Regions from separate parts of the Duganella caerulea genome, predicted to be linked through region 3. Evidence: predicted binding sites of a transcription regulator. Region 3 holds the regulator's gene; each other region holds the start of a gene.
What was found. The regulator LexA, encoded in region 3, represses DNA repair genes until DNA is damaged. The targets are predictions, from matches to a motif close to ACTGTATNNNNATACAGT.

Region 1 (4,315 bases), on a different contig from region 3:
CGCCGTCCAGCTGGGCCAGCGCGGCGGCGAACTGCTGCGCGCGGCGGCGCTGGAAGTCGGCGCTGTGCAGGTCGGCCGGGCCGCGATGGTAGGGATGGAAGAAGGCGCCGGGTATCGGACTGAACACGGCGTCCCAGCACAGCAGGCCGAACAGCGAATTGATCAGCGCGTTCTCGACGTAGTAGACCGGGGCGTCTTCGCGCGTGAGGTGGTCGCGCACGACGAACTCGACGTAGTTCGGCTCCGGCGGCGGAGGCAGGCTCAGGTCGATGCGTTGCGGTTGCGCGGGCGTTTGCGGCGGCGGCTTGGCGTGGCCCAGCTTGCGCGCCAGGCGCGGCGCCATGCGCAGCAGTTGTTGGCGTTCCGCTTCGCTTTCGGGCGCCAGCAGCGCCGCTTGCAGCAGCTCGAAGGCGGCGCGCGGTTGTTCGTCTTTCTCCAGCACGCGCACGGCGCGCGCGCGGGCGCCGGGATAGTCGCAGCCGGCGTACAGCTGGTGCGCGGCCGGCCAGTCGCCGAGCTTCTCGAGATGCTGGGCGATCTGGAAGGTGAGCTTGTCGCGGCGGCTGCGCAGCCATTCGTTGTCGTCGGGGCAGGGCGGCAGGTCGCGGATCACGTCGGCCGGCGCCTCGCCATCGACGAAGCGCTCGTAGCAGCGGCGCAGCGCCAGGAAGTCGTCGATGTCGCGCCGGCTGCGGAAGCCGCGCGCGGCCGGCGAGAAGTCCACTTTTTCGTACTGGTAGATGCCCAGGTCGGACAGCACGAACTCGGTCCAGTCCTGATGGTAGTTGCCGAAGAAGATGAGGCGCAGGCGGTCGCACAATTCCTGCGTGAGGTTGCGGTAGCAGTGGTCGCCCGAGTCCTGATACCAGTTGGAGTAGCGGTGCTCGCCCTCGTATTGCGCGCGCAGCGCCTCCAGTTGATCGGCCTTGCGCAGCTGGCGCAGATGGGGCGGCAATTGGAAGATCTTGCCGATCTCGGGCTTTTGCAGCAGCTCGAATAACTGTTCCAGGTCAAGTGCCGGGTCTTCCTCGATCAGGCCAAGGGCCGCCAGCGGACGGGCCGCCTCGTGCGTGCTGCCGATTTCCGCGTACACCAGTTTGCTGGCGCGGAACACCGTCCCCTTGCGCATCACCATGCGCACGAACAGCGCGCGCGACGCTTGCGGCAGCGCGGGGAAGGCTGTGATGAAGGCGCGCTCCTCGGCGTTGAGCAAATCGTCGTAGCGCGCGCCTATCCACGTCAGCACCTGATGGAAGTTGTCCAGGTAGTAAAAGGGATTTTCCAGAACTTTGATCATTGCCGGGGATAGCTGCGCGATTAACTGTGTTTATGTACAGTGTATCGCATTTGGCGGCGCACGCCCAGCAAAATAAAAAGCCAGGCGCGCGGGCCTGGCTGGTGGGAGGAGACGGGACAGCTTATTTTTTCGCGGCCTTGGCCGGTTTGGCGGTGTTTTTCTCGACCAGCTCGCTGGCCTTGGCGATCTGCGCTTCGACTGCCTGCACGGCCTGCTTGGTGGCCGCGGTGACTTGTTCGTAGCCGCTGAAGGCGTTGTCGATCGCGGTCTTGACAATCTGCACGGCGTTTTCCGAGCCGGGACGTACGTTCTTGGTGACGTCGTAGATCAGCGCGCTGAGCGTGCTTTTGGCTTCGGTCATGTGGGCGTCGGCGGCGCGGGTGAATTCTTCACGGATCTCGGCGATGATCGTGCCCAGCTGCTGGTTGTAGGCGGCGGCGCCGGCCATGCCCGGCTGGACCTTGGCGGCGGCCAGCGACATCGCGGCTTTCGGGTCGGTGGTCTGGCTGATTTCCTTGCCGGCGGCGAGGCCGTCTTCCAGCTGGCTCTTGGCGGTGGCCATGTTCAGGGCGACAACTTGTTCGACGCCTTGGACGGCTTTGCTGGTCAGGGTGTTGAAGGTTTCGAGCTGAAATTCAAACAGTGCTTTGGTGGCGTTGGCAAATTGTTCGGGATTCGTAAACATACAGTCTCCTCAAGATGATGAAATGTAGCCAGTACTGCCCTGGGGTTGCCCCTGTTAGTGCTGGTCCATTATTTAGCAAGAACCAACTTTTCGCAACGGCTATCTTTATAGGGGCCAGAGTCCTTGACCCAGCCCGGCCCCAGAGGTGTCTGCGAGCAAGCGAGGTAATTGTCGATCTTGCTGCGCCATTTGTACCAGGGCGCCGGGCCGGCGTTCAGGCTGGTGCAGCAGAGGGCCAGTATCAGGCCTGGCATCAATATGCGCTTGTTCATGACCTACTCCATGCATTAGAAGAACAGCTGTTTGACCTGTATGTGCGGCGCCAATATTTCCCAACATGTTGATTTTTTGAATTCATGATGGATCTCAACTACACCTGCGAGCATATCGACAAACTGCAGGTTCAGGCAGGACCTGCTGTCGCGGCTGATGGATTCCAGCTTGGTATCGGCGCCAGCTTCGTACAGCATCATATCGAGGTAATGGTGCAAACAGCTACCATTTTCAACTTTGATCGATCGCGGGTCCGGGATCAATGTGATGTGCCAATGTTTAACCATGTCTTCCAGCAGCAGGAGGCGCAGCATGTAGTTGTAGAGCTTGTTGCTGTCGCTGCAAAAAATGTGATCGACATTTTGTTTTTTAACGACGATGGCCTTGTATGAAATCTGATCGCATGCCTCCCGCAACTTCACCGCGTTTCGCGCAAAGGTCAGGCGGGACGCCGTGGGCATTTCAACCCATTTCTTTTCTCGGTCGATGTTCCAGCGCCCTTCGCGGTAGAGATGTTTGACTTTCCTTGCCGGCAGATGATCCTTTGCTTCGGGCAGCAGCATTGCTGCGATGGTTAAGAATCTGCTGGAACCACCCTGACCGTAAGGACGATCGAATTTCCATCCCAAGTCGCCGCTCTCATCGACATAGATCAGCATGGAGCGGGCTCCGGAATGAAAATGACCCCGGACGGGCGGGGCCATTGAATGGGGTGGCAGCCCCTGAGATCGGCGCGTTCAGAACGCGCTTACGACGCCTTCCCAGCATCGCGATTTCCTCAGGATTTACCTGCTCAAATGGGAGTGTCGACGTTAGCAGCCATTGAGTCAATCGTGTAAATTTGATCGAAATCAAACCAGCTGTCGGGTGCAGACGCGGTTGCGGCCGCCGTTTTTGGCAGCGTACAGCAATTCGTCGGCGGCGGCGATCATGTTGAGGTGGGCGTCGTGCGCCGACGTGGCGAAATCGATGCTGGCCACGCCGAAGCTGGCCGTGATGGCGATCTGCCGCCCCTCGTGCTCGACCGGCGTGTCGGCCAGCGCGTGGCGCAGCCGCTCGGCCAGCAGCGCGCCGCCGTCCAGGTCGGTCTCCGGCAGGATCAGCAGGAATTCCTCGCCGCCGTAGCGCACCACGCTGTCGACGCCGTCGCGCGTCATCGATTGCAGCAGCGCGCCGAAGCGCTGCAGCACGGCGTCGCCGCCGTTGTGGCCGTAGGTGTCGTTGACCGCCTTGAAATGGTCCAGGTCGCTCATGATGACCGTCAGGCACAGCCGGTAGCGCTGGGCGCGGGCGATTTCCGTTTCCAGCAGCTGCTCGTGCAGGTGGCGGCGGTTGTAGCAGCCGGTCAGCGGGTCGCGCACGGACAGGTTTTTCAGCACCATCTGGGCCTTGTATTCGTCGCGCAGCAGCAGCTGGTAGCGGCGTGCCGCCACGTAGCCGAACAGGTTGGTTAGTGTCAGCAGCGCGGCCATGGTGCCCAGCTCGACCCGGCGCAGATCGCCCAACTGCGCGGCCAGCACGATGAAGCCCAGCGTGGCCGGCGCCGCGATCGCGGCCGCGTACAGCAGGCGGTTCGGGATGTAGATGTAGATCACGATGACCACGATGGCCATCGAAATCGCATGCAGCGAGAACTCGGCCGGGCGCAGCGCGGCGATCAGCAGGAAGCCGGCCGCGCCCGCCACTTCCACCACGCTGGCCACGCCGCGCGTGACGGGAATCGAGCCGGGCCGGCGCCGCAGCACGATCAGGCCGCCCAGGGCCACGCCGGCCACCGCCAGCCGCGCGCCCATCAGCATCGTCGTGCGCACGCTGTAGCCCAGCCACGCCATGTCGGAGGCGGCGAAGCACAGGTAAAACAGGGAGCAGAAGATAAAGGTCACGCGCAGCTGCGCCTGCGTCATGGCAAGGTGGTGGCGCTGGAAGGCCCGCTCGGCCGCGGCGTCGCGAAATTCGCAGCGCAGGCTCGCCATGTCCATCTTCTCAGTCTGGGCAGGATGTGGGCGCACTGGATGATCTCCCCGCTGGCTGCCGGCTGGTTGCCGGTCTGCTGCAAGCTA
Region 2 (4,315 bases), on a different contig from region 3:
GCGCATCTGCTTGTTGCGTTCCTGCGGATCGGCCGCCACGGTGCCGAACTTGCGGCTCCACACTTCGACGCAGCGTTCGGTCTCGCCCTCGGCCAGGCCGGCCTTGAGTTCCTGCAGTTCCTCGCCCTTGATGCCATGGCTTTGCAGCTCGGCGACGATGCGGCTGTTGCCGAAGCGGGCCGAGCGGCGATGGATCAGCGCCTCCGAGAAGCGCTCCTGCGACAGCCAGTTGTTCTTTTCCAGCAGGTCGAGCAGGGCTTCGACGTCGTCGCCCTCCTCCGCGTAGCGCGCCAGCTTGCGGCCCAGCTCCATGCGGCTGTGCTCGCGCATCGACAAGAAGCGCAGCGCGCGTGCCTTCAGGCTGAGTTGCGGTGCTGCCATAAAATCCTCCGCACAATGAGAAAACCACCGGCTGAATCAACAGCGCGGTGGTTCGGGATGAAGCGGACGCGGCTTACGCGGCGTCGGCCTTGTCGCCCTTGTCCGCCTTGTCGACGGATTTCAGCTTGACCACGGTGTTGTCGGTGGCCAGCGGCGGCAGTGCGCGCACGCCCAGCGATTCGCGGACCTTGTTTTCGATTTCCCACGCCAGCTCAGGACGCTCCTGCAGGAAGATGCGGGCGTTGTCCTTGCCCTGGCCGACGCGCTCGCCGTTGTAGCTGTACCACGAACCGGACTTCTCGACGATCTTCGCTTCCACGCCCAGATCAAGAATCTCGCCCTCGCGCGAGGTGCCGGCGCCGTACAGGATGTCGAAGTGCGCTTCCTTGAACGGCGGCGCGATCTTGTTCTTGACGACCTTGACCTTGGTCTCGTTGCCGATCACCTCGTCGCCCGATTTGATCGAGCCGGTGCGGCGGATGTCCAGGCGCACGGAGGCGTAGAACTTCAGCGCGTTGCCGCCGGTGGTGGTTTCCGGGCTGCCGAACATGACGCCGATCTTCATGCGGATCTGGTTGATGAAGATGACCAGGGTGTTGGTGCGGTTGATCGAACCGGTCAGCTTGCGCAGCGCCTGGGACATCAGGCGGGCTTGCAGGCCCGGCAGCGAATCGCCCATGTCGCCCTCGATCTCGGCACGCGGCGTCAGCGCCGCGACGGAGTCGACCACGACCATGTCCACCGAACCGGAGCGCACCAGCGCGTCGCAGATTTCCAACGCCTGTTCGCCGGTGTCCGGCTGCGAGATCAGCAGCTCGTGCAGGTTGACGCCCAGCTTCTGCGCATAGCCCACGTCCAGCGCGTGCTCGGCGTCGATGAAGGCGCAGGTGCCGCCCAGTTTTTGCATTTCCGCGATGGTTTGCAGGGTCAGCGTGGTTTTACCGGACGATTCAGGACCGTAGATTTCCACCACGCGGCCGCGCGGCAGGCCGCCGACGCCCAGGGCGATGTCCAGGCCCAGCGAGCCGGTCGACACCACCTGCACGTCCTCGATCGGCGCGTTGGCGTCCATGCGCATTACGGAGCCTTTGCCGAATTGCTTTTCAATCTGGGCCAGCGCGGCAGCGAGCGCCTTAGCCTTTTCAGATGCAGGTACAACAGCTTTTTTATCGTCCATAATGTTCTTTCAACCAGTAAGTGGGTGCAAATTCTGGGTGCAAATTCGCTGAATTCGTCGGTACAGGCAGCACTGTATAAAAAAACAGTGCTTAATGCAAGCACGATTTTTAAACAATTTTGAGATAGCACAAAAACTCGCCACCCTGCGCGAAATGCAACACAATACAAGCTTCTGCAGCCGGAGTGTTTTACATGCGTATTTTACTTGCCGAGGATGACAGCGTACTGGCCGACGGCCTGACCCGCTCGCTACGCCAGTCCGGCTACGCCATCGATTGCGTCGGTAACGGCCAGGAGGCCGACACCGCCCTCTCGACCCAGGAATTCGACCTGCTGATCCTCGACCTGGGCCTGCCCAAGCTGTCCGGGCTGGAGGTGCTGCGCCGCCTGCGCGCGCGGTCCTCGCTGCTGCCGGTGCTGATCCTGACCGCGGCCGATTCGATCGAGCAGCGCGTCAACGGCCTCGACCTGGGCGCCGACGACTACATGGCCAAGCCCTTCGCACTGTCCGAGCTGGAGGCGCGGGTGCGCGCGCTGACCCGGCGCGGCGCCGGCGGCGGCGCCACCGTGGTCAAGCATGGCCCGCTGAGCTACGACCAGGTCGGCCGCAGCGCCTACATCAACGACCAGATGCTGGACCTGTCGGCGCGCGAGCTGGGCCTGCTGGAAATCCTGCTGGCGCGCAGCGGCCGGCTGGTGTCCAAGGAACAGCTGGTCGACCACCTGTGCGAGTGGGGCGAGGAAGTGAGCAACAACGCCATCGAGGTCTATGTGCACCGGCTGCGCAAGAAGATCGAGGTGGGCGGCATCCGCATCGCCACCGTGCGCGGACTGGGCTACTGCCTGGAGAAATTCTCGGACGCCGCCAAGTGACGCCGCCGGCCTCGCCACCGCAGCAGGATCTGGAGTACCAGCCGCCGGCGGCCGAGGCGGACGACGAGATCCAGCATTCGCTGTTCGGCGAGATCCTGGACTGGATGCTGGCGCCGCTGCTGTTGCTGTGGCCGATGAGCATCGCGATCACCTACCTGGTGGCCAAGTCCATCGCCAACCAGCCGTTCGACCACGCGCTGGAGGACAGCGTGACCGTGCTGGCCCAGCAGGTGCGCGCGGTGGACGGCAAGGTCATCAAGGGCCTGTCCGGCCCGGCGCGCGACATCCTGCGCGCCGACGACGTCGACAGCGTCTACTTCCAGATCCAGGGCCCGCACGGCGAGCACGTGGACGGCGACCGCGACCTGCCGCCGCCGGTTATCGACGAGGACGACAAGCCGCGCAGCAGCGTGCGCTTCCGCAACGACACCATGCACGGCACGCCGGTGCGCGTGGCCTACGCCTACGTGCGGCTGGAGCGCGACGCGGTCGACGATCCGCAGCTGGCGCTGGTGCAGGTGGCCGAGACGCTGGAGAAGCGCGGCCAGCTGGCCAACGCCATCATCAAGGGCGTGATCCTGCCGCAGTTCATCATCCTGCCCATCGTGCTGGCCCTGGTGTGGTTCGCGCTGGCGCGCGGGCTGTCGCCGCTGGCGCAGCTGCAGGAGCGCATCCGCGCGCGCAGTTCGGACGACCTCAGCCCCATCGCCTCCAACCAGGTGCCGGAGGAGATCTCGCCGCTGGTCACCTCGCTCAACGACATGCTGGCGCGGCTGTCGCTGTCGATCGAGATGCAGAAGCGCTTCATCGCCGACGCCGCGCACCAGATGCGCACGCCGCTGGCGGGCATGCGCATGCAATCCGAGCTGGCGCTGCGCCAGACCGACCGCGGCGAAATCCACCGCTCGCTGGAGCAGCTGGCCAAGAGCTCGGAGGCCGCCACCCGCCTGGTCAACCAGCTGCTGGCCCTGGCCCGCGCCGAGAACCAGCCGCAGGCCGGCACCGCCATGCTGCCGCTGGAATTGTCCGAGCTGGCGCGCAGCGCGGTGCAGGACTGGGTGCCGGCCTCGTTCGCGCAGCGCATCGACCTGGGCTACGAGGCGCCGGCCGAGCCGGTGCACATCGTCGGCAACCCGACCATGCTGCGCGAGCTGCTGTCCAACCTGATCGACAACGCGCTGCGCTACACGCCGGCCGGCGGCAGCGTCACCGTGCGCGTGCGCGGCGACGACGAGCACGGCTTCCTGGAAGTCGAGGACACCGGCCCCGGCATCGCCCAAGCCGAGCGCGGGCGGGTGTTCGAGCGCTTCTACCGCATCCTCGGCAACAAGGCCGAGGGCAGCGGACTGGGCCTGGCCATCGTGCGCGAGATCGCCCAGCAGCACGGCGCCGAGGTCGACATCTACAACAACCCGCGCGCGCAGCAATCGAAGCTGCCGGGCGCCCTGTTCCGGCTGACCTTCCCGTTGCCGCCGCGTCCGCAGGAACCGGAAAGCGAGCCGCCGTACTATGGATAAGACCGTGATCCGCGTCCGTCACTGGGAGCACACGCGCCGCCTGACCGCGATCCTGCTGCTGGCCTGGCTGGCGACCGGCTTCTGCGCCGCCTTCTTCGCCCGCGAGCTGGCCGGCCTGAGCGTGTTCGGCTGGCCGCTGTCGTTCTACCTGGCGGCGCAGGGCGCGTCGCTGGTCTACCTGGCCATCCTGGCGGTGTACGCCTGGCGCATGCGCAAGCTGGACCGGGCAGCGGCAGAGGCAACGGAGCCGCGCGCATGAAGGCCTCCCGCACCTTCTTCCAGCGCCTGCGCAGCTACTACCTGCTGTTCACGGGCGGCTTCGCCTGCTTCCTGGTGGCGCTGTCGGTGCTGGAGCAGGAAGGCAT
Region 3 (4,315 bases):
GGCAGCCAGCTTTTCAGCAGCGGCTTTTTCCAGTTCAGCGCGCTTGACTTCGAATTCAGCAACGGCGGACGCGGTAGCGCGGCGAGCCATTTTTTGCGGAATCAGGAAGTTACGTGCGTAACCGTCTTTGACTTTAACGACTTCACCCAGGTTGCCCAGGTTGACGACTTTTTCTAACAGAATGATTTGCATAGTTCTTCTCCAGGATCTTATCTAGACGACGCAATTAAGCGTGGTGCAGATCGGTGTAAGGCAGCAGCGCGAGGTAGCGAGCGCGCTTGATTGCGGTGTCAACTTGACGCTGGTAGTGCGCCTTGGTACCGGTCAGACGTGCTGGCATGATTTTGCCGTTTTCCTGGACGAAGTCTTTCAGGGTGTCGACGTCTTTGTAGTCAACTTGTTCTACGTTTGCTGCGGTGAAGCGGCAGAATTTCTTACGCTTGAACAGTGGGTTTTGTTGCTTGCGCTTTTCTTTCAGCTTGAGCTTGTTTTTGTCGAACTTTTTACCGAATGCCATTTTAGGCTCCTGTATCTAAATTGAGCTGTCTGGGACAGCACTAAAATCAATGATGTGAAACACCAGGCTTTTGCTATTGCGATTCTTCTTGTTCAGGAAACCGGTGAACTGATACATGCCTGCCAGTGGCGCCTGACTGAAGCGGCCTGAAATCTCGCCCGCGGCAACCGCGGCAACTTCAAACTCGCTCAATCGGGCGATGCCTGCCTCGACCTGCTGCGACCGGTGCTGGAGTACAGCGTTCACGATCGGCATGCCGGCCGGGGTGTAGCGCAAGGCGTCCCGTTCGGCGATCAAGGCAATCAACTGGAGCTGATTCAGCTCGGTTCCCGGTAACAATTAGGCCGCAGGAGCAGCAGCGGCTGCTGGAGCTTCGGTGCGATGCGATTTCGCCGCATCTTCACGTTGTACCGACTTCATCATCGGCGAAGGAGCGGTTTCCGCTTTCTTCATCTTGACGGTCAGGTGACGCAGCACGGCATCATTGAATTTGAAGGCGGTTTCCAGCTCGACCAGGGTCTCGTTGTCGCATTCGATGTTCAGGCAGATGTAGTGTGCTTTAGCCAGTTTCTGGATCGAGTAAGCCATCTGACGACGGCCCCAATCTTCAACACGGTGCACGGCGCCGCCGCGGGTCGTTACGGTGGTTTTGTAACGCTCGATCATGGCGGGCACTTGCTCGCTCTGGTCCGGGTGGACGATAAATACTATTTCATAGTGACGCATGCAAACTCCCTTAAGGACTGTGAATATAGCCCACCCTGGCGTCAAGACAGGTGTGGGAAGAGGTAAGCCCGCGACTATATCAGCTTTCCCGGCAAAAGACAATCCGCCCGCTCCATGAATTTATTTCGCTCAAAGCAACAAATTCCCTTGCTTTTCGCTTCACACTGTACAAAAATACAGACTGTCTATATACACAGGCCTAAAGCACTCTATGATCAAGCTCACCGCAAGACAGGAACAAATTCTCAATCTGATCAAGGATGCCATCGAGAACACCGGCTTCCCGCCGACCCGAGCCGAGATCGCCAATGAACTGGGCTTCAAGTCCGCCAACGCGGCCGAGGAGCATTTGCAGGCGCTGGCGCGCAAGGGCGCGATCGAGATCGCCGCCGGCACCTCGCGCGGCATCCGCCTGCTGGGCGTGCATGCCGAGCCAGCCACGCCCAAGGTACCGGTGTCGCTGATGATGTCGCTGCCGCTGATCGGCCGCGTGGCCGCCGGCTCGCCCATCCTGGCGCAGGAAAACCTGGAGACCAGCTACAGCGTCGATCCGGCCATGTTCTCCTCCAAGCCGGACTACCTGCTGAAGGTGCGCGGCGAGTCGATGCGCGACGCCGGCATCATGGACGGCGACCTGCTGGCGGTCAAGAAGGTGGACAGCGCCAAGAACGGCCAGATCGTCGTGGCCCGCATCGGCAACGATGTCACGGTCAAGCGCTATCGCAAGACCGGCTCCACCGTCGAGCTGCTGCCGGAAAACCCGGACTTCAAGATCATCAAGGTCGATCCCGAAGCCGACGAGTTCGCGCTGGAAGGCCTGGCGGTCGGCCTGATGCGCAGCTGGCACTAAGTATTACATCGACATCGGCTTCGGCACGATGAGCGGGAACGCGCTATTGAGCGCGCGCCTGGCGATATCGTCCGAGCCCATGTGCGAGTTCGACATCAGCACCACGCCCCGCTGCGTGCTGGTGTCGAAGCCGATGTAGGTGCGGTAGCCGCCCGTGCCGCCGTTGTGCCAGACGATGTGCGAGCCGTGCTGCTCCAGCACATGCCATCCCAGCCCCACCGATAATTCAGGCTTGCCTTCGACCGTATGACGCGGTTGATGCGCCGCCTGCATCGCACCGTACAGCGGCGTCTTCCGCAGTCCCATATTCGCTCCCACAAACTTCAGCATGTCCGCCGTCGACGAGCGCAGCGCGCCCATGCCTGCCAGCGCCGGCATGTCCCAGTTGGCCGCCACCCTGCCCGGCATGTCGTAGCCGGTGGCCAGATGCTGGCGCATGGACGGCGTCAACGCGATGGCCGTGCTGGACATGCCCAGCGGGCCGGTGATGCGCTGGCGCACCAGGGTTTCGTAGTCCACGCCAGCGCGCAGCGTCAGCGCATGGCCCAGCAGGCCGACGCCGGCATTCGAATACTCGTAGCGTTCGCCCGCCGCGCGCGTGGGCGTGTAGCCGTGCACGAACTCGTACAACTGCGGCACCGTGTAGTCGGCAAAGGGGTTGTTCTCGTCCCTGGGCGCGATGTTGCCCGGAATGCTGGGGATGCCGGACACTTGCGACGACAGGTCGGTCAGCGTGATCTGCCGTCCGCCGAAGGCCGGCGGCGCCGCGGCGGCCGGCAGGTAGCGCGCCACTGGATCGGCCAGGCTCACTTCGCCACGCAGGGCCATATCGCTGAGGATGGTGGCGGTGAACACCTTGGTGATGGAGCCGATCTCGTAGACTGTGTCCGCATCGACCGGCGCCCCGCCCTCGCTCAGGCTGCCGTAGGCCAGCACATGGCTGCCCTTGGCGTCGATGATGCCGACCACCATGCCGGTACCGGCGTGGTCGATATCGACGCGGGTTTTCATCATGGCGAGCAGTTCGGCGTCGCTGGCCGGTGCGGCGTGGACGACAGTGGCAAGGAATGCGCCGCCCAGCAGCGCCAGCATTTGTTTCGAACGGAATGGTGTAGTCATGCCACGCAGACTACCAAACATCAGCATGTATTGAACAGACAATCTTGCATCAATTTCCGCCATTCGGCCGGCTAGCGCTTGCCGGCGGTCTCGGGCTGATGCGACAGGTCGCGCGCGCTCAGGGCGAGATCGCCTTGCCTGCCCTCCAACGCGCTCTGCGCCAGGGTGACCGCGTCAGCCTGGCGCTTGGCCTCGTCCGCCACTTGCACGAACACCTGGCTCATCAAGGCTTGGGCGGCGCCCATCTCATCGTCCGTCATCAGGTCGGCCAGGTCGGCGGGGATGCTCTTGCCGACCGGGAGCGCGGCGTTGTAGTTGGCCAGGAATCGATCGTAGCAGTCATGCCAGGCGGCCAGCGCCTGCGTGAGCGCCGGTCCGCCGGCCGTGGCCGGACGCATCGGGATGTTGGGCGCCTTGCAGTTGAAACGGGCCAGCGCGATGTCGGCGCCGTCGTAGTGGCTGGTGTAGTACTCGATCTCGGCCTGCCGCGCCTGGCGGCTGGCCTGGTCGCCCGCGAAGGCGCTACTCGACAGCACGGTCAATGCCAGAACCCATGCTGCCTTCATATCGCCTCCGCGCTTAGCAAAATTGAAAGCTTAGATTATCACAACTTGAGGCTGCGCTCAGCAAGCTTCCAGCGCGCAGGTGAAATCGTCCAGCAGATCGTCGGTATCCTCGATGCCGACCGATACCCGTATCAGCGACTCGGCGATGCCCATCGAGGCGCGGCGCTCGGCCCCCATCTCGTAGAAAATCGTGTGCGCCACCGGGATGATCAGCGTGCGCGTGTCGCCCAGGTTGGAGGCCGGGATCGCCAGCTTCAGGCGGTTGAGGAAGTCGAAGCAGTCGATGCCGTCTTTCAGCTCAAAGCTCAGCAGGGAGCCGAAGCTGCGGAACAGCTCGGCGGAGATCGCGTGCTGCGGGTGCGATGCCAGGCCGGGATAGTAGACGGCGGCCACGCGCTCGTCGCTTTCCAGCAGGCGGGCCAAGGCCAGCGCATTGGCGCTGGTGCGCTCCATGCGCAGCGCCAGCGTTTCGGCGCCGACGGCGATGTGATGCGCCGCTTCCGGCGCCAGCGAGGCGCCAAAGTCGCGCAGGCCCTT

Region 1: ACUJB0_RS24665 (VRR-NUC domain-containing protein) is a predicted target of LexA. The motif match lies at 1,321-1,338, and genes of this name have one in related genera.
Region 2: recA (recombinase RecA) is a predicted target of LexA. The motif match lies at 1,630-1,647, and genes of this name have one in related genera.

The regions. Positions count from the first base shown of each region.
Region 1 is NZ_BPWJ01000009.1:116,883-121,197, forward strand. It holds gene ACUJB0_RS24665 (VRR-NUC domain-containing protein) at 1-1,297, opposite strand, end outside; gene ACUJB0_RS24670 (phasin family protein) at 1,419-1,982, opposite strand; gene ACUJB0_RS24675 (hypothetical protein) at 2,051-2,254, opposite strand; gene ACUJB0_RS24680 (DUF3800 domain-containing protein) at 2,270-2,914, opposite strand; gene ACUJB0_RS24685 (GGDEF domain-containing protein) at 3,107-4,228, opposite strand.
Region 2 is NZ_BPWJ01000008.1:82,134-86,448, forward strand. It holds gene recX (recombination regulator RecX) at 1-381, opposite strand, end outside; gene recA (recombinase RecA) at 455-1,558, opposite strand; gene ACUJB0_RS22790 (response regulator) at 1,753-2,433, shown strand; gene ACUJB0_RS22795 (sensor histidine kinase) at 2,430-3,950, shown strand; gene ACUJB0_RS22800 (DUF4212 domain-containing protein) at 3,943-4,209, shown strand; gene ACUJB0_RS22805 (sodium:solute symporter family protein) at 4,206-4,315, shown strand, end outside.
Region 3 is NZ_BPWJ01000002.1:155,166-159,480, reverse strand. It holds gene rplI (50S ribosomal protein L9) at 1-192, opposite strand, end outside; gene rpsR (30S ribosomal protein S18) at 227-517, opposite strand; gene priB (primosomal replication protein N) at 533-838, opposite strand; gene rpsF (30S ribosomal protein S6) at 857-1,243, opposite strand; gene lexA (transcriptional repressor LexA) at 1,455-2,093, shown strand; gene ACUJB0_RS05510 (serine hydrolase domain-containing protein) at 2,097-3,212, opposite strand; gene ACUJB0_RS05505 (hypothetical protein) at 3,284-3,778, opposite strand; gene ACUJB0_RS05500 (cystathionine gamma-synthase family protein) at 3,836-4,315, opposite strand, start outside.